Regions from separate parts of the Mesorhizobium sp. J428 genome, predicted to be linked through region 1. Evidence: predicted binding sites of a transcription regulator. Region 1 holds the regulator's gene; each other region holds the start of a gene.
What was found. The regulator LexA, encoded in region 1, represses DNA repair genes until DNA is damaged. The targets are predictions, from matches to a motif close to TGTTCNNNNTGTGTTCNG.
Positions count from the first base shown of each region.

Region 2: a site for LexA is predicted at 1,703-1,720, ahead of ruvC (crossover junction endodeoxyribonuclease RuvC). Genes of this name have one in related genera too.
Region 3: a site for LexA is predicted at 2,342-2,359, ahead of LRS09_RS18880 (PA0069 family radical SAM protein). Genes of this name have one in related genera too.
Region 4: a site for LexA is predicted at 1,959-1,976, ahead of LRS09_RS27220 (single-stranded DNA-binding protein). Genes of this name have one in related genera too.

Region 1 covers NZ_JAJOMX010000001.1:5,003,438-5,007,644, reverse strand. Annotated here, with positions in the region: gene LRS09_RS25220 (ComEC/Rec2 family competence protein) at 1-1,506, shown strand, start outside; gene lexA (transcriptional repressor LexA) at 1,532-2,245, opposite strand; gene glp (gephyrin-like molybdotransferase Glp) at 2,376-3,578, opposite strand; gene moaC (cyclic pyranopterin monophosphate synthase MoaC) at 3,583-4,077, opposite strand; gene trpC (indole-3-glycerol phosphate synthase TrpC) at 4,080-4,207, opposite strand, start outside.
Region 2 covers NZ_JAJOMX010000001.1:1,520,516-1,524,722, forward strand. Annotated here, with positions in the region: gene LRS09_RS07590 (DUF1465 family protein) at 320-850, shown strand; gene LRS09_RS07595 (sulfite exporter TauE/SafE family protein) at 855-1,616, opposite strand; gene ruvC (crossover junction endodeoxyribonuclease RuvC) at 1,763-2,272, shown strand; gene LRS09_RS07605 (bile acid:sodium symporter family protein) at 2,280-3,167, opposite strand; gene ruvA (Holliday junction branch migration protein RuvA) at 3,339-3,959, shown strand; partial or broken gene LRS09_RS30230 (hypothetical protein) at 4,015-4,101, shown strand; gene LRS09_RS07615 (hypothetical protein) at 4,121-4,207, shown strand, end outside.
Region 3 covers NZ_JAJOMX010000001.1:3,773,285-3,777,491, forward strand. Annotated here, with positions in the region: gene LRS09_RS18870 (F0F1 ATP synthase subunit B) at 1-97, shown strand, start outside; gene LRS09_RS18875 (ribonuclease HII) at 341-994, opposite strand; gene LRS09_RS18880 (PA0069 family radical SAM protein) at 1,118-2,272, opposite strand; gene LRS09_RS18885 (glycosyltransferase) at 2,416-2,970, shown strand; partial or broken gene LRS09_RS18890 (GIY-YIG nuclease family protein) at 3,170-3,456, shown strand; gene moaB (molybdenum cofactor biosynthesis protein B) at 3,668-4,207, opposite strand, start outside.
Region 4 covers NZ_JAJOMX010000003.1:13,244-17,450, forward strand. Annotated here, with positions in the region: gene LRS09_RS27205 (hypothetical protein) at 264-434, shown strand; gene LRS09_RS27210 (hypothetical protein) at 438-635, shown strand; gene LRS09_RS27215 (hypothetical protein) at 641-763, shown strand; gene LRS09_RS27220 (single-stranded DNA-binding protein) at 2,030-2,398, shown strand; gene LRS09_RS27225 (hypothetical protein) at 2,426-2,821, shown strand; gene LRS09_RS27230 (ParA family protein) at 2,818-3,606, shown strand; gene LRS09_RS27235 (ParB/RepB/Spo0J family partition protein) at 3,620-4,207, shown strand, end outside.

The sequences.
Region 1 (4,207 bases):
GCGGCCGCGCTCGTCGCCGGCGTGCGTGCGGGAATCCCGGAGGATGTCAACGAGACGCTGCGCATCACCGGGCTCGCGCATGTGCTGTCGATCTCCGGCCTGCACATGGCGCTGGTGGCGGGCGTGGTGATCGGGTCGCTGCGGCTCGGCTTTGCCGCCTTTCCCGGATTTGCCTCGCGCCATCCGGTGCGGAAATACGCGGCTGTCGGCGCGCTGGCAGCACTTGCCGCCTATCTTCTTATCTCAGGTTCGCAGGTCGCCGCCGAGCGCAGCTTCCTAATGATCGCGGTGATGCTGGTCGCGCTGCTTTTCGATCGCGCGGCGCTGACGATGCGCAACCTGGCGATCGCCGCCCTGATCATCATCGTGCTCTCGCCGCACGAGGTCGTCGGGCCAAGCTTCCAGATGTCGTTCGCGGCAACGGCCGCGCTCGTTTCCGCCTATGGCTGGTGGGCGGAACGCAGAGCGCGCCGAGCACAACCGAATCCTGCACAGCGTGGCGCGCTCCTGCGGATTGCGCGAACGGTCGTCTTCTACGCCGCGGGGTTGGCGGCCACGTCGCTGATCGCCGGCGTCGCGACCGGCATCTTCGGCGCCTGGCATTTCCAGCGTGTCTCGCCGCTCGGCCTTGTCGCAAACCTCGCGGCCATGCCCGTGTTTTCGGTCGTCGTGATGCCGGCGGCGGTGGCCGGAATGGTGCTGATGCCTTTCGGCCTCGATGGGCCAGTCTTCATAATCATGGGGCAGGGGCTGTCGCTGGCACTTGCCATCGTCCGCTGGCTCGCCGAGCGCACGCCGGTCGATGCGATCGGCGCGGTTCCCTCCGCTTCCGTTGTCCTGCTCGCGCTTGCGCTGGTGCCGCTCACGCTTGCCACGACGACCGCGGTGAGACTGCTCGCGGTCCCGCTCGCCGTCGTGGGCTTTGCAAGCCTGACGCTTCGCGAATTGCCGCAGGCCTACGTCTCCGAGGATGCGCGACTGGTCGGGATCAGGACGCGGGACGGCATGCTGGCAGTCAACCGCGACCGTCCGAATGCGTTTACGGTCGAAGACTGGTCGCGGGCGACGATGGCAACCGGTATCATGAAGCCGGCAAAGGAGACGGAAGCCGGAACCACTGGCACCGTCATGGATATTTCTCCGGCGCGATTCTTCTGCGCGGGCGACCTGTGCCGGGTCGAACATGAGTCGGGAGCCGTGGTCGCTCATGCGTTGACGATGCCCGACGCCGAGCAGGCCTGCGACACGGCGAGCGTAATCGTCATCGCCGATCCGACGGCTGCCAATCCCTGCCCGCACAGCAAAGTGCAAATCATCACCGCGCGACGGCTTGCGCTGGACGGCAGCGCAGAGATCCGCTTCGACGGTGTGGGAAACGCTTCCGTCACCTACGCCCTGTCCGGCACGCGTCCCTGGCACGACCACCGCCGCTTCTCGCGCGCCGCCAGAGGCATGGCTCCTTACGAGCCCGCAAACAAAAAAGCCGGCACGAAGCCGGCTTCCTGAACCACTCGTCGGCTCTTCGCGACGCTCAGTATTTCCGGATGAGGCCGACGAGACGACCCTGCACCTTGATCCGGTCCGGGCCGAAGATCCGCGTCTCGTAGGCCGGGTTGGCGGCTTCGAGAGCGATCGAGGCGCCCTTGCGGCGGAAGCGCTTGAGTGTGGCTTCTTCCTCGTCGACCAGGGCCACGACGATGTCGCCGGGGGTGGCCGCGTTCGTGTTGCGGATGATGACCGTATCGCCGTCGAAGATGCCGGCCTCGATCATCGAATCTCCTTTCACTTCAAGGGCATAGTGCTCGCCGCCCGACAGCATTTCCGGCGGCACCATGATCGCGTGGGTCTGGTGCTGGATGGCGTCGATCGGCACGCCGGCCGCGATGCGGCCCATGACGGGGATCGAGATCGCGCTGCCCGCATCGTTGCTGGCAACGGGCGCGCGCGGCGGCTCGGCCGGCTTCTGGCCGAGGCTGCCCTGGATGACGCTCGGGGAGAATTTGCGCGGGCCGGCGAGGGCGGGAGACATCGATTCCGGTAGGCGGACGACTTCCAGCGCGCGCGCCCGGTTGGGCAGGCGGCGGATGAAGCCGCGCTCCTCCAGCGCCGTGATCAGGCGGTGGATGCCGGACTTCGAGGCAAGGTCCAGCGCCTCCTTCATCTCGTCGAAGGAAGGGGGAATGCCGGACTCCTTCATCCGCTCGTGGATGAACATCAGCAACTCGTGTTGCTTGCGCGTCAGCATTTCGCCCTCCAAGAATCGCCAGACAAACAAAACCAGAACAAACACTATCTGTTCGATATGTGTTCTGCAACCGCTTAAATTTTAGTGAATTTGTTTACCGTTCGTTCAGGCTATTTGCCGAGCCGGCTTCTCATCGCAGCAGAACCACGCGGCAGGGAGAGCCCGCAGGGGCTGCGGGAGCGAAGGGCGGACGGACGATGAGGGCGTTGGCGTCGGCCAGAATCCGCAGCATCGAAGAATCCTGCACAGGGAAGGGCGCTGCAACGAGTTGGCCGTCGCGACTCTCGACACGGGCGCGGACATAGTCCTCACGCTGGTCGTTTTCGGTCATGTCGACACCCAGAACCGCGTCCCGAATGTCCAACATATGGGGCCGTCCTCCCAGTTGCGCGACGAGCGGCGCGACGAAAAGGTGCGAGCAGACGAGAGAGGCCACCGGATTGCCGGGGAGCCCGAGCACCCGCACGTCGCCCAATCGGCCGAACATCAGCGGCTTGCCGGGCCGCATCGCGATCTTCCAGAAGTCGAGCGTCATACCGGCAGAACTCAGCACCTCGCGCACCAGGTCGTGGTCGCCGACCGAGGCGCCGCCGAGCGTGACGATGATGTCCGCGCCCGCTGCGCGTGCGCCATCTATCGCCGCGGCGATCCCAGAGCGGTCGTCACGTACGATGCCGAGATCGAGGGGGACGGCACCCATCTTTTCGACCACGGCAGCCACGCCATAGGCATTCGAGGAGATGATCTGGTCCGGCCCGGTCTCGCTGCCCGGCGGCAGCAGTTCGTCGCCCGTGGCGAGGATAGCGACCAGCGGCTTGCGGATGACCGGCAGCGCCGCGTGGTTGGCGGCAGCCGCCAGCGAGACGGCGGCGGGATCGAGGAGCCGGCCCGCCTCGAGCAGAGGCTCACCTTCGCGGAAGTCGAGAGCTTGCCGGCGGATGTTGCGGAAGGCCGCGACGGGCTCCAATGCTTCCACACCATTGGGCGAGAGGCGCGTGTTCTCCTGGATCAGCACGGCGTCGGCCCCGGCAGGAACCGGTGCGCCGGTAAAAATGCGGACCGCTTCGCCGGGGCCAACCGTGCCCGTGAACCCCTTGCCGGCCGGCGCCTCGCCGATGACACGCAGCGTCGCGGGCACCGATGCGACGTCGGCGGCGCGGACCGCATAGCCGTCCATCGCGGAGGCGTCGAAGGGCGGCTGGGTGCGCAGCGCCGCGATGTCTGTGGCGAGCACGCGCCACGCGGCCTGGCCGATCGCGACGGTTTCGGATGCGAGCGGGGCAGCCCCGTCGAGGAGGCGGGCCAGGGCGTCCTTCACCGGCATCAGCGCCATTGGATCAGCCGTTCGTCCGGCGGTAGTCGCCCGACTTGCCGCCGGTCTTCTCGACCAGGCGGATGCCCGTCAACTCCATCTCGCGGTCCACGGCCTTGGCCATGTCGTAGATGGTGAGGCAGGCGACGGAAGCCGCGGTCAATGCCTCCATCTCGACGCCGGTCTTGCCGGTGACGCGCGCAGTCGCCGTGACGCGCAGGCCCGGAAGGGCTGCATCGGGCTCGATCTCCAAGCCCACCTTGTCGAGGAGCAGCGGGTGGCAGAGCGGGATCAGTTCGTGCGTCTTCTTGGCCGCCATAATGCCGGCGATGCGGGCGACGCCGATCACATCACCCTTCTTCGCATTGCCGGCGACGATCATGTCGAGCGTTTCGCGCTTCATCACCACCGAGCCCTCGGCGATCGCGACGCGCTGCGTCTCGGCCTTCGCGCCGACATCCACCATATCGGCCTGCCCGTCGGCGGCGATATGGGTGAGGCCCGGCGAGGGGGCGGTCATCGTCACTCGGCCGCCGCTGCGGCGGCGCCGTTGAGCAGCAGGCGCGTAGCCGCCGCGACGTCGGCCTGGCGCATCAGGCTCTCGCCCACCAGGAAGGTGCCGATGCCGTGGCGTGCGAGCCGCATGCAGT
Region 2 (4,207 bases), 3.5 Mb from region 1:
GCGCGAACGTTTCGCGCAGAAATGCGGCGCGTTAACCGTCCATTAGGCTTTACGGATGTTTACTATGTTCATCCAGTGATCTGGATTCTTGCCGGGTGGTTGGAGCCACCCTGTTTGACGCCTCCCTGTTAACTCCTGAGAGCCGCCTTACCGCGGCTCTTTTTTTGCCGTCCGACCACGCGTTAACCGTTTGTTAAACATGCGCTTGCGTTCGCGGCGCGGCCGGAGCATCTTCCGCGCCGGTGCCGTATAGGGGTGGGTACGCGGATCCTGTCGTCGAGTCGCCGGGTCCCGTCAGGGTGTGCAGGGGTGCGTGACTATGAATGACGCTGGCGCGGAGGGAGCCAAGACCATCAGGCTCGCGGAGCGCAGGATTTTCTCGCCATCCTTCAAGCCGCTCTACAATGAAGGCATGGGGCTGGTCGAACAGGCGGCCGAGTATCTCGACGGCCAGGGCCGGGTCGAGGCGAAGCGCCTGTCGCGCATCGCCGCGACGCTCTATGCCGCCGAGTCGATGCGGCTCACCACGCGGCTGATGCAGATCGCCTCCTGGCTGCTGCTGCAGCGGGCAGCCAATTCCGGCGAGATGACGCGCGACCAGGTCGCCTCCGAAAAATCCAAGGTGCGCCTGGACACGGCCTCCGCTCAGGACAATGCGCCGGGTTGGCCAGAGCTTCCTGACGCCTTCGTGGCGCTCGTCCATCGCTCGCTGAAGCTCCAGTCACTCATCCGCCGCATGGACGAGGAAATCTACGGCGGCACCGCGGCCGTGATCGCCCAGCCGCCGCGCACGTCGAACCCGGTTTCCGACCAGATCATGCTGCTGAACACCGCCTTCGCGCGCGGCTGAACGCTCAAAGTCCGGCAGCCGACGCAATATCCGACCAGGGCAGCGCGAGGAGCGCCGAGAGGACCACGAGCGACAGCGTGATCTGCCTGTAGTGCGCATCGCTCGTGCGGCCGTGCGCGGCCCAGCCGGCAAGCAGCCCGACGAAATAGACCGGCGTTGCCGCCAGCGCGATGGCGACAACGGGGGCCTCGAACAGGCCGGATGTCCAGGCAGTCGCCAAGGACATCAGCTCCGAGATGAAGAAAAGCGACAGCAGGTTGGCGCGAATGATCGCCGACGGCAAAGGCGACGCCAGCCAGTAGACCAGCACCGGCGGACCCGGAATCTGGGCGACCCCGGACAGCACGCCGGCCATCGCGCCGACACCGAAAGACTTCGGCGGCGTGCGCTCGCCCTGATAGCGCCAGCCGCGCCACAACGCCGCGGCGCACAGGAGGATTGCGACGCAGATGAACCAACGCAAGGCAACCGGGTCGGCGATGGTGAGGATGTAGACACCCACCGGGATGAACAGCATCAGCCCCACGACCGCCGGCAGGACGTCGCGCCAGACGGCGATCCGCAGCGCGGGGATCGTGACCGGGATCGTCGGCAGAGAATCGATGATGACGAGAATTACGAAGGCTGCCTTCGGCCCGTAAAGAGCCCCCGCAACCGGCGCGACGATGAGACCCGTGCCGAAGCCTGACAGGCCGCGAGCGAAGCCGGCGACGAGCACCGTCACGGCAAGGATCAGAAACAGGCCGTCAAACGATGGCAATTGCATGGGCGCCTCTGTTGCCGGCAACCTGTAGACGGCGCGGGCGCGAGACGCACGCGCCACCTCGCCGAAGTCCTTTGACACAGGATGGATGTTTCCCGTTTGTTCACTTTCCGCTGGCATGACGCCGCTGCAGCGGTAAGGATGGATACATGGCAGAGGCGATTCGCATCATCGGGCTGGACCCCGGGCTTCGGCGCACAGGCTGGGGCGTCGTCGAGAGCCAGGGCAATGCGCTGCGGTTCGTCGCCTCCGGCACCGTCACGTCCGACGACAGGGAAGACCTCGCGGCCCGGCTGTGCCAGCTCCATGACGGCATCTACGCGATCATCGGCCAGTATGCGCCCGAGGAAGCCGCGGTCGAGCAGACCTTCGTCAACGCCAATCCTTCCTCGACGCTGAAGCTCGGCCAGGCGCGGGGCATCGCCATGCTGGTGCCGGCGCGCGCCGGGTTGCGGGTGGCCGAATACGCGCCGAACGCGGTCAAGAAATCGGTGATCGGCGTCGGCCACGGCGACAAGGCGCAGATTCGCATGATGGTGCGCGTGCTCCTGCCGAAGGCAACCTTCGAGAGCGACGACGCCGCCGACGCGCTGGCCATCGCGATCTGCCACGCGCATCACCGCCAGAGCGTCGCCTATCGCATGGCGGCCTTGACCTGAGACGACGTCAGTCCGGCGACCGCTTGACCGGAACCGCCTGACGCCGGTTCACCACCCAGACGACCACACCGCTGGTTATGTAGGCGATCAACCCGTAGGCAGCGGGCGGTATGGCCATCTCCGGATTGTCGAGCATCTGCTCCGAAAGGGCGATCGCGATCACCAGCGCGGCATTGTGCACGCCGATCGACATGGCCAGCGCGATTGCCTGGCGATACTCGATCCGGAACAGCCGCGGGACAAGATAGCCGACTGCCAGGCTCATCAGATTGAAAGGCAGGACCACCGTGAGGATCGTGACACCCCAGGTCGCGACAAGGCCCCACTGGCTGACCAGCGCAAAGATGACGATGACTGCGAGGAACAGCGTCGCAAGCAATTTGACCGGGCGATCGAGGCGCTGTGCAAGGACCGGATAGCGGCTCTGGACAAGCACGCCGATCATGGCCGGAACCACCGCGATGACGAAGATCTGCGCCACCAGGCTCAGTTCCAGGTACACCGCCGACGCTTCGCCATAGAACCGGGCGAGCGCGAAGTTGGCAATGAACGGCACCGTGACGATGGACAGGACGGATGTCAGGGCAGTCAATGTGATGCTGAGCGCCACGTCGCCTCGCGCAAGATGCGTATAGAGCGTCGCGGACGTGCCGCCGGGACTGGCGGCCAGCAGCATCATTCCCACCGCGATCGCCGGCGGAAGTCCGGATGCGGAGGTCAGGCCGTAGCAGATGATCGGCAGAATGACGATCTGGCAGAACAGTCCGATCAGCACCGCCTGCGGCCGCTGCAGGACGCGGCGGAAATCGTCGAGCTTCAGCGAAAGCCCCAGGCCCAGCATGACGATGCACAGGACCACCGGCAACCCAATGCTCAACGCCGCGCTTGATTGCATGTCCAGTCCTCGAGAATCTGCAGCACAATAGCGTCGACTCGTTGAGAAACCCTCTCTCGAACAAGCGGCCTTCGATCACCTGCGTTCTTGACTTGTTCCAGACCTCGTGCAAGGCGATGGGGCCTCCGCCGGCGGCGGGAATCGTCCATGCGTGAAACGGGAGCACCTGACGTGATCGGCAAGCTCAAGGGCGTGGTGGACGAGATCGGCGAAGACCACTGCATCGTCGACGTGCACGGCGTCGGCTACGTCGCCTACTGCTCGACGCGCACGCTGGCCACGCTCCCCTCGCCGGGAGAAGCCGTCACGCTGCACATCGAGACCTATGTGCGCGAGGACATGATCCGGCTTTACGGTTTCGGTTCGGCGCTGGAACGCGAATGGTTCCTGTTGCTGCTCAACAACGTGCAGGGCGTCGGCGCCAAGGTGGCGCTGGCGATCCTGTCGACGCTCTCGCCGTCTGACCTCGCCAATGCGATCGCGCTGAAGGACATCGCGATGGTCTCGCGCGCGCCGGGCGTGGGGAAAAAGGTCGCCGAGCGCATCGTCATCGAACTGAAGAACAAGGCGCCCGCCTTCTCCGGCGCGCCCAGCGGCACGATCGGCCTGATGCAGGAACTCGGCGAAGGCGTTGCAGCGGCACCCGTCGCCGACGCCGTGTCCGCGCTGGTCAACCTCGGCTACTCGCGCGACGTGGCCGCGACGGCCGTGGCGAACGCGGTCAAGTCGGCCGGCGAGGGAGCGGATTCGGCCAAGCTGATCCGGCTGGGGCTGAAGGAGCTGGCGCGATGATCATTGCTTCCGAATGATTTCCTTACTATCTTGGCTTTGTAAGGAGAAATTTCTTATGGCTGCTAAATCCTGCGAGTCCCGGATAACCGCCAAAGGGCAGACGACGATTCCGACCGAGGTCCGCGAGAGGCTTGGCATCGGCCCGGGGGACGTAATTCAGTATGCTGATCGATGGGCACTACGAGATCATTCCTCGCAACAGACCTGCCGAGAGCCTGTTCGGACTCCTGAAGGACTATGCAATTCCA
Region 3 (4,207 bases), 1.2 Mb from region 1:
GGCGGCGCGCAAGGTGCTCGGCGACAAGGTCGACGCCAAGGCCGCCGGCCAGCTCTTCCAGGCCTCGGTCGACGCGGTCAAGACCAAGCTCAACTGAGGGCGGACAGGCTCCACGAATTGCGGCCCTGGGCAATGCCCGGGGCCGTTTTCGTTTGAGTGCACCGCGTTGCTCCGTCATTCCGGGGCCGCGTAGCGGAACCCGGAATCCAGATCGCCGGCTTTGTCCCGTCCAGGTCTCTAATTGCAACATTGCTGCCCTGGATTCCGGGTTCCGCTGCGCGGCCCCGGAATGACGGCGCATGCGTATCAACGACTTCGATATTCAATTCTCCAGAGCCCTCTACGCCGCCTTGAACGGGGAGAAGGACATGCGGTGCAGGCCGGGCAGGGGGCCGTGGGTGTTGATGCCGGCGAAATGCACCTCCGTGGCGTAGCCGGCGTGGCGCTCGAAGCCGTAGGCGGGGTGGATCGTGCCGCAATGGGCGAGCATGCGGTCGCGGGTGACCTTGGCGACGATCGAGGCAGCTGCAATCGACTGCGAGCGCTGGTCGCCCTTGACCAGCGCCTGGCCCTCGCAGGCGAGGCCCGGCGGGATGTCGCGCCCGTCGGCGAGCACCAGCAGCGGCGGCAGCGAAAGGGCGGCGACCGCGCGGCGCATCGCCTCCAGGCTCGCCTTGCGGATGTCGCTGCGGTCGATCGAGACGGCGCAGACCGAGGCGACGCCGACCGAGATCGCCGAGCCGATGATGGTGAGATAGACCCGCTCGCGGGCCTCCAGTGTCATGCGCTTGGAATCGTCGAGGCCATCGGGGATGGCGTCGGGGTCGAGGATGACCGCCGCTGCCACCACGGGACCTGCGAGCGGCCCGCGGCCGGCCTCGTCGGTGCCCGCCACCGGCCATACGCCGCGCTTGCGCGAACGCCGCTCCACGCTGAAGTCGGGCTTCAGCGGGATGTCGAAAAGAAGCGGAGAATCGGAACGCGGGCGAGCCATATTGCGGCGAGACTCGCACCGCGTCCGATTCTCCGCAAGGCCTTCCGGTGGGGGAACCGGCAAGGCGCCGTCCGAGGCGGGGACAACGTCGGACGGGAAGAGGATCGGGACGCGCAGGCTCTCTCAGAGCAGCATCAGTTGCTCCCCCTTGGCGTTGGGAGCCTTGAACAGGTCGGTGCGCAGGGGGCGCTTCTCGACGTTGAGGCCGAGCCGCTTGGCCGTCATCTCGAAGCGGCGGCCGATCTGCCAGGCATAGGGACCGGTGCCCTTCATCCGCTTGCCCCACTCCGAATCGTAGTCCTTGCCGTCGCGCATCGAGCGGATCAGCGAGGTCACGTGGCGGTAGCGGTCGGGATAGTGGCGCAGCAGCCATTCCTTGAAGACCGGGCTCACCTCCAGCGGCAGGCGCAGGATGATGTAGCCGGCCTCCTTCGCGCCCGCATGCGCGACCGATTCCAGGATCCGCTCGATCTCGTGGTCGGTCAGGCCCGGCACGACCGGCGCGACCATGGCCGAGACCGGGATGCCGGCCTCAGACAGCGCGCGCAGCGCCTCCAGCCGGCGCGACGGCGTCGCCGCGCGCGGCTCCATCGTGCGGGCGAGCTTCGGGTCGAGCGTGGTGACCGAGAGCGCGACCTTGGCGAGACCCTTCTCGGCCATGCGGCCGAGGATGTCCGCGTCGCGCATCACCAGCGCCGACTTGGTGACGATGCCGACCGGATGGTTGAACGCCTCCAGCACCTCCAGGACCTCGCGCATGATGCGCCATTTCTTCTCGATCGGCTGGTAGGGGTCGGTGTTGGTGCCGATCGCGATCGTGCGCGGCTTGTAACCTTCCTTCGACAGCTCCTTTTCGAGCAGGCGCGCGGCATCCGGCTTGGCGAACAGCTTGGATTCGAAGTCGAGACCCGGCGACAGGCCCATATAGGCGTGCGTCGGGCGGGCGAAGCAGTAGACGCAGCCGTGCTCGCAGCCGCGATAGGGGTTGATCGAGCGATCGAAGGAGATGTCCGGCGACTCGTTGCGCGTGATGATCGCGCGCGGCTTCTCCACCTGCACCTCGGTCTTGAAGGCCGGCAACTCGTCCAGCGAGGACCAGCCGTCGTCGAACACGTGCCGCGACAGGGGCTCGTAGCGGCCCGACGGATTGATGCCGGCCGCACGGCCGCGTCGCCGGTCGTCGCCGACGCGCAGTCCGCTCTGGTCGATGATGGCATTGGCCATCGCAGCCCTTCCTTCCGTGAAGGCTGCAATATCGGCGCTGCGAATCTGTTCCATGGCGGCGTTTCCGTAAGAGAATCGGCTGGCGAATCGTCTCTGCGATGAAATTATTCCTACGTCGGCGTCGGGAACAAAGCAAGAACAAACATCGCCGCGTCGCACAACTGGCCTTTGAGCCGGCTTTACGCTAAGCGAACCTGATGCTCACGGTGCTGATCGAGACGCATAACGACGAGGAGGGGCTCGCGCGCACGCTAAGCTCGCTTGTGGCGGGCTCGGTGGAGGGCGTCGTGCGCGAGGTTCTGGTCCACGATCGCGGCTCGACCGACCAGACGGCCTATGTGGCCGATCATGCCGGCTGCGGCATGATTGCCGAGGGCGAGCTCGCGGCGGGGCTGCGTCGCGCGCGCGGCGACTGGCTCATGGTGCTGGAACCGGGCGCCCGCCTGACGGAGGGCTGGACGGAGGCGGTGATGCTGCACATGTCGAGCGGCACGACGCCGGCCCGCTTCTCGCGCTCGCGCATCGGCCGGCCGCGCTTCCTGGCGCGCCTGTTCTCGACCAGGCGCCCCTTCGCCGACGGGCTGGTCATCACCAAGCGGCAGGCGCTGGCGCTGCTGAAGGGGGGGCGGCGACCTCGCCTCGATCACCCGCGGCCTGTCGACCAGGCGGATCGCGGCGGAGATTATTGCCTCGCCGAAGAGGTAGGGGTGTCTCCCGCGCTACCGTCATCCCGGGCGCCAAAGGCGACCTGAGACCCATTGACCGTCGGGAGAAAGGCGCTGATCACCTCACCTAGGCCGGGTTTTTTCGGCGTGTAACCTGAGAGAAGAATGGATCCCCGGTCGCCTTCCGCGCCCGGGATGACGATCGCGCTGGAGGCAATGCCCCTAGAATGGCGAAAACAGAGATGGTTCCATTGCCTGTGTCGCGGAAGTGGGATTTGCTTTTCCCATGCCAGGGCACGTCTACATCATGGCCTCGCGAAAGCACGGCACGCTCTACACCGGCGTGACCTCGGATCTTACCGCAGGGTCCAGGAGCACCGGGAGGGCGATATCGCGGGGTTCACACAGCGATATGACGTGAAGCGGCTGGTCTGGCACCGCTTCTATCACGACATCGAGGATGCCATCGCCGACGAGAAGCGCATCAAGCGATGGCGCAGGAAGTGGAAGCTCGAACTGATCGAGGCGCAGAATCCGGCGTGGATGGATCTCTTCGATGAGACTTCACTGTAGGCGACGTTCAAACCTGCCGCCGTCATCCCGGGCGCCGAAGGCGACCCGGGATCTATTGACCGCCGAGAGAAAGGCGCTGCCAATCTTGCCACGGATTCGGGTGTTCTCAGTGTGTAACCGGAGAGAGCAATGGATCCCGGGTCGCCTTCGGCGCCCGGGATGACGATCGCACAGGGAGACAAGGCGTACGGGTTGACGCCCAGAGCGTGTCTTACCCCTTGCCCCCGCGCCTCAAATGCTCGTCCAGCCGCGGCATGATTTCCACGAAGTTGCAGGGCATGTGGCGGTAGTCGAGCTGGGCCTTGATGATGCCGTCCCAGGCGTCCTTGCAGGCGCCGGGGGAGCCGGGGAGGACGAAGACGAAGGTGGCGTTGACGACGCCGCCGGTGGCCCGCGACTGGATCGTGGAGGTGCCGATCTTGTCGTAGGAGATGCGGTGGAAGACTTCCGAGAAGCCGTCCATGCGCTTCTCGAAGATAGGCTCCAGCGCCTCAGGCGTGACGTCGCGGCCGGTGAAGCCGGTGCCGCCGGTGGTGATGACCACGTCGATGCGCTCGTCCTTCGACCAGCCGAGCACCCTGTCGGCGATCAGCGCCTTGTCGTCGGTGACGATCGCGCGGTCGACCAGCACGTGGCCGGCTTCCGTAATACGGTCGGCGAGCGTCTGGCCCGATTTGTCGTCGGCCAGCGTGCGGGTGTCGGAGACGGTCAGCACCGCGATGCCGACCGGGATGAAGGGGCGGGATTCGTC
Region 4 (4,207 bases), on a different contig from region 1:
TCGGCGAAGCAGCGGAAATCGATGGACGGTTCCGTCCTGGTCGCCTGCAGCCGCGACCTATGACGGCAGAGAGCCACTGTTCCGGCTAAGGCAACTCGCAAAGCAGCGGAGCAAAAGCGGTCTGCAGTGAGAAGCTGGTCGGTCTCGAATCCCTCGCAAAAACGAGGGGTTGACATTCCGATAAGTGGTGACACAACATCGCCAAAATATGCTATTGTGGCGTTGTGTCGTCACCATTCCGAAACGACGGCAAAGGAGGAGGTATGAAGTTCTTCGATGATCTGGTGGTGGGTTTCGCGACGCGTGTGATCCGTGGCGCGTTGGCGGTCGGAACTGTGTTCGTCTATGTCCAGGCGGCGGGCCTATTTCTGCTGCTGGCTGGCGCGGTGGTGCTGGCCGTCTACTACGCCGGCCGCCTCGCCCTGGGAATCTAAGCCATGAGCACCCCGACCTACGCTGAAATCGCCGCCAGCTGGGATATTTGGATCGAGTACGTCGACACCGACGCCACAATGACCGCCGAAGAGTTCGACGCGATGAGCATCGAAGACAAGGTTGCGCTTCAGGTCGTGGCGTTCGGCGCGGAGATCCCCTCGCCTACCGAAAGGGCCGCTGTCGTGGATCGGGAGCGGTAATCGCCATGGCCCGACCTCTCGCCCAGGAGATGAGGGTACAGGGCTCGCTTACCGGCGAGCTGCAAAACCTGATCTATGACCTGCTGCCAACGCTCGAAGAGCTTGAGGCCAAGCCGTCGACCTCGTAGGTCAGACTGCGAAACTCAAAGCTGCCGGACTGATCTACGCAACGGAGTGGTGGCGGCCGGACGGCAATGGCGCCCCCCGCTACCTCTATCTGCTCTACCCACAGCAGCCCGGCCAACCGCGACGCCGCGACTACGTTGGTGCGGACGACGACAAGATCCAGGAAGCGCGGGAGAGCATCGCCAGGGCCAAGCAATTCGACACGCTGACTGCGGAGGCGCAGCAGATACGAGAGAAGATTGAGAACGCAGCCGAATTCCTCGATCAAGGCTGCGCCGTCCTCAAGGGCAAACCGCGCTTCATGCTACGCCGACGGCCGTAGTCAATACTGTTAAGCGCTGCCCTCCGCAGGCCCGGCTACCGCCGGGCCTTTCACATGGTCCCTCGGCAGCCACTGCCATATCGCAATCATGGCGATAAGCGGTGGGTAAGTCTGTGCATAACCCTGTGGATCAAAGACGTTATCCACGCTGAAATTGTCTTGTGTGCAATCTCTTGGATTCATTGCGGAAAACACGCTTGTCCACAGAAACTGACGCTGAAACACTCTTATGCCCAGACGCTGAAACAGTCTTGCGTCCGGAATCGAAAATGAGCGTTAAAGCATTGAAAAAAAAACGGATTTCGCGCAGGCGGTGAACTCTCCCTATATTGATTCAGATTTACCTATATCTATACCTGTAGCTAGAGCACTTCAATCAACCACTCCCCCAGCTAGAAGCTCACAACAACACCTACCCTCCGCGCCTTCGGCGCTCCGCCCCGTCGCCATTGGCGACGGCCTGTCGGCGGCAAGCCGCCTCCAATAGCGTGCCCTACGGGCACTGGTCTACTACTTGATCTTCCATCAACCACCAGAACTCACACTTCCAACGTCGAGCCCGGCAGAACCGCCGCAATGGCTTTTGAAAAAAATGGGGGCGACCGTTGAGTTTTAAGTGGCTCAAATCGGCTCGCATTCGACCGTGGAAGGCGCTCTAGCGCATCAGGTGGAGCGAAGCGGCCGCCGGCGCGGTCACGCTCCTAGGGCCTCCCAGGCGCTTTTGGTGCGATTTGTCTTTTCGGGGCGGCGCTGCGGTTTTGCAGCTCGCTTTTCAGCCCGCGCGAATTGGCGGTGAACTGGCGAAGAAGATGGAAAAATCCCCTCGATTTTGGATGCTCAGCCCACGGAAACTGTTTTCCGGATTGTTGTCTAGTTGTTGTCTGTTTGTTTTCCCTTCTGTTATACTTGATTCGCGGCGAATTCCGTCGCTCCATCGGAGAAATCCATGCAAAGCAATACCTTTGCCGGCCGCCTCGCAGACGCGCCGGCTCTGCGCAGAACGGCATCTGGCGCCGTCTGCAGGTTCACGCTGATTTCCAACGAGTACGCGGGCAAGGACGACAACAACAACAGCCTCGAACGCGCGGTGAGGGTCCAGTTCGTGGCCTTCAACAAGAAGGGCGAAGCCATCGCCGAAAACTGTCGCAGGGGCGATCAGCTGATCGTCCAGTGGTCGTTGCGCAACAACGACTACCAGGACAGCAAGACTGGCGAGACCGTCTATGGCTTCGATTTCCGGGTCGAAGATTTCGAATTCGGTGCGCCGGGTTCGATCAAGCGAGCCGAGCTGCAAGAGCGCCAGGGCGCAAACTGAACCATGACGCAAGGGACAGTGCCACAGATGGACGCCGTGCAGTTCGCAGCTGTAGCGGCGTCGTGTCGATGGTCCAAAAAATCGCTGGCCATCGCGCGCCACATTCTCGTGGATGGTGTTTCGCTGCCGGAAACGGCGGCGAAACACGCCGTTACGCCGAAGCACGCTCGCGTGCTTCTGGCGCGGTTTAAGGAGAAGGCCGAGCGAATGGCCGAACGAATGACCGAGCGGAAGCGGCTCGAAGCATTCATGCAAAAAGAGCAGCCCAAGCTGGCGGTGCACCCCCTCACCTCTTTTCTCAACGACATGCAGACCCTTCGCGAGAAGGGTTACACCTTCGCACAAGTCGTCGCCTACCTCAAAACCAACGGCGTGACGACTTCGGAGACGACAGTTCGCAATTTCCTACGGAGCAACGGATGAAAACGATTGTCCTGGCCAATCAGAAGGGCGGCGTCGGCAAAAGCGCCGTCGCCTGTCAACTGGCTTATTTTTTTAGCCAGCCGATCAACCAACCCATGAACAAGCGCGTCCTGGTGATCGACCTCGACCACCAGCGCAACACCACCAAAGCGTTGAGAACCGGCGGTTTTTGCGTCGTGTCCGCTACGACCAGCAGCAAGCTCCTGACCGACCCGAAAGCCGACATCGAGCACGCTGAATTTGTCTTGGTCCCGGGCGATGGCGACTTGCTCAAGATGGAAAAGAAGGCGGCGGAACACAACGCCTACGCCTCGAATCTTCTGGCGTTCCTGGCTCGCGTTGCAGACAGTTTCGATGTCTGCATCATCGACACGAACCCGAATCCGGACATCCGCCAACTGTCTCCGCTCGTCGTCGCCGATTACGTGCTCGCGCCGATCGAACTCAACCAGGAGGCCATCGATGGGATCGGCGACCTGTTGAACCACGAAAATATCGGCATCCGGCGAATTCAGGCAACGCTCAACAAGAAGCTGAAATTCCTCGGCATCTTGCCAAACAAAGTGGAGCCGACGCCGTTCCAGCGCGACAACTTCCGCGCCCTTTCCACGGCGATGCCCCGAAATACCTCATCGCAATGTCGCCCGGCTTCGCTGCAATCAAGAAATCGACAGCGATCGCCGAGGCGCAAGCGGCCGGCGTGCCGGTGTGGCGGCTCGGCAAAACGTCCGGCCGCGACGCTTGGCGCGAAATGCGCCCCGTCTTCGACAAAATCGCACAACTGATGGAGGTTGCATAATGGCGCTCGACCTTTCTGCGCTCGATGAAGCGCCCCCTACCCCGGCCACCGCCGCCGGCGAGCCTTTGATGATCCGTCTCGCCGACATCGAAGTCGATCCAAACCAGCCGCGAAAGTCGTTCGATCCGGTCAAGATGGCCGAAATGGTCGCTTCCGTGAAGGCGCGCGGCGTTAAGTCGCCGGTTTCGGTGCGCCCTCACCCGGACAAGCCCGGCAAATGGATCTTGAACTACGGCGAGCGTCGCTATCGTGCTTCGATAGACGCTGGCCGCGAGGAAATCCCCGCTTTCGTCGATCAGCAGCACGACGACTACGATCAGGTTATCGAAAACCTGCAGCGCGAAGACCTGCGGCCCATGGAACTCGCACTGTTCATCAACCGCAAAAAGAAGGACGGTGACAGGAACGCGAAGATAGCCCGGGAACTCGGAGTCGATGCGTCGTTCATCACTTACCATCTGGCCCTGATCGACCCACCGGCCGCAATCGAAGCGCTCTATGCGAGCGGCCGCTGTACGTCGCCGAAAATTCTCTATGACCTGTCTACGCTTCACGGCAAATACCCCGACGAAGTGGATGCATGGGTG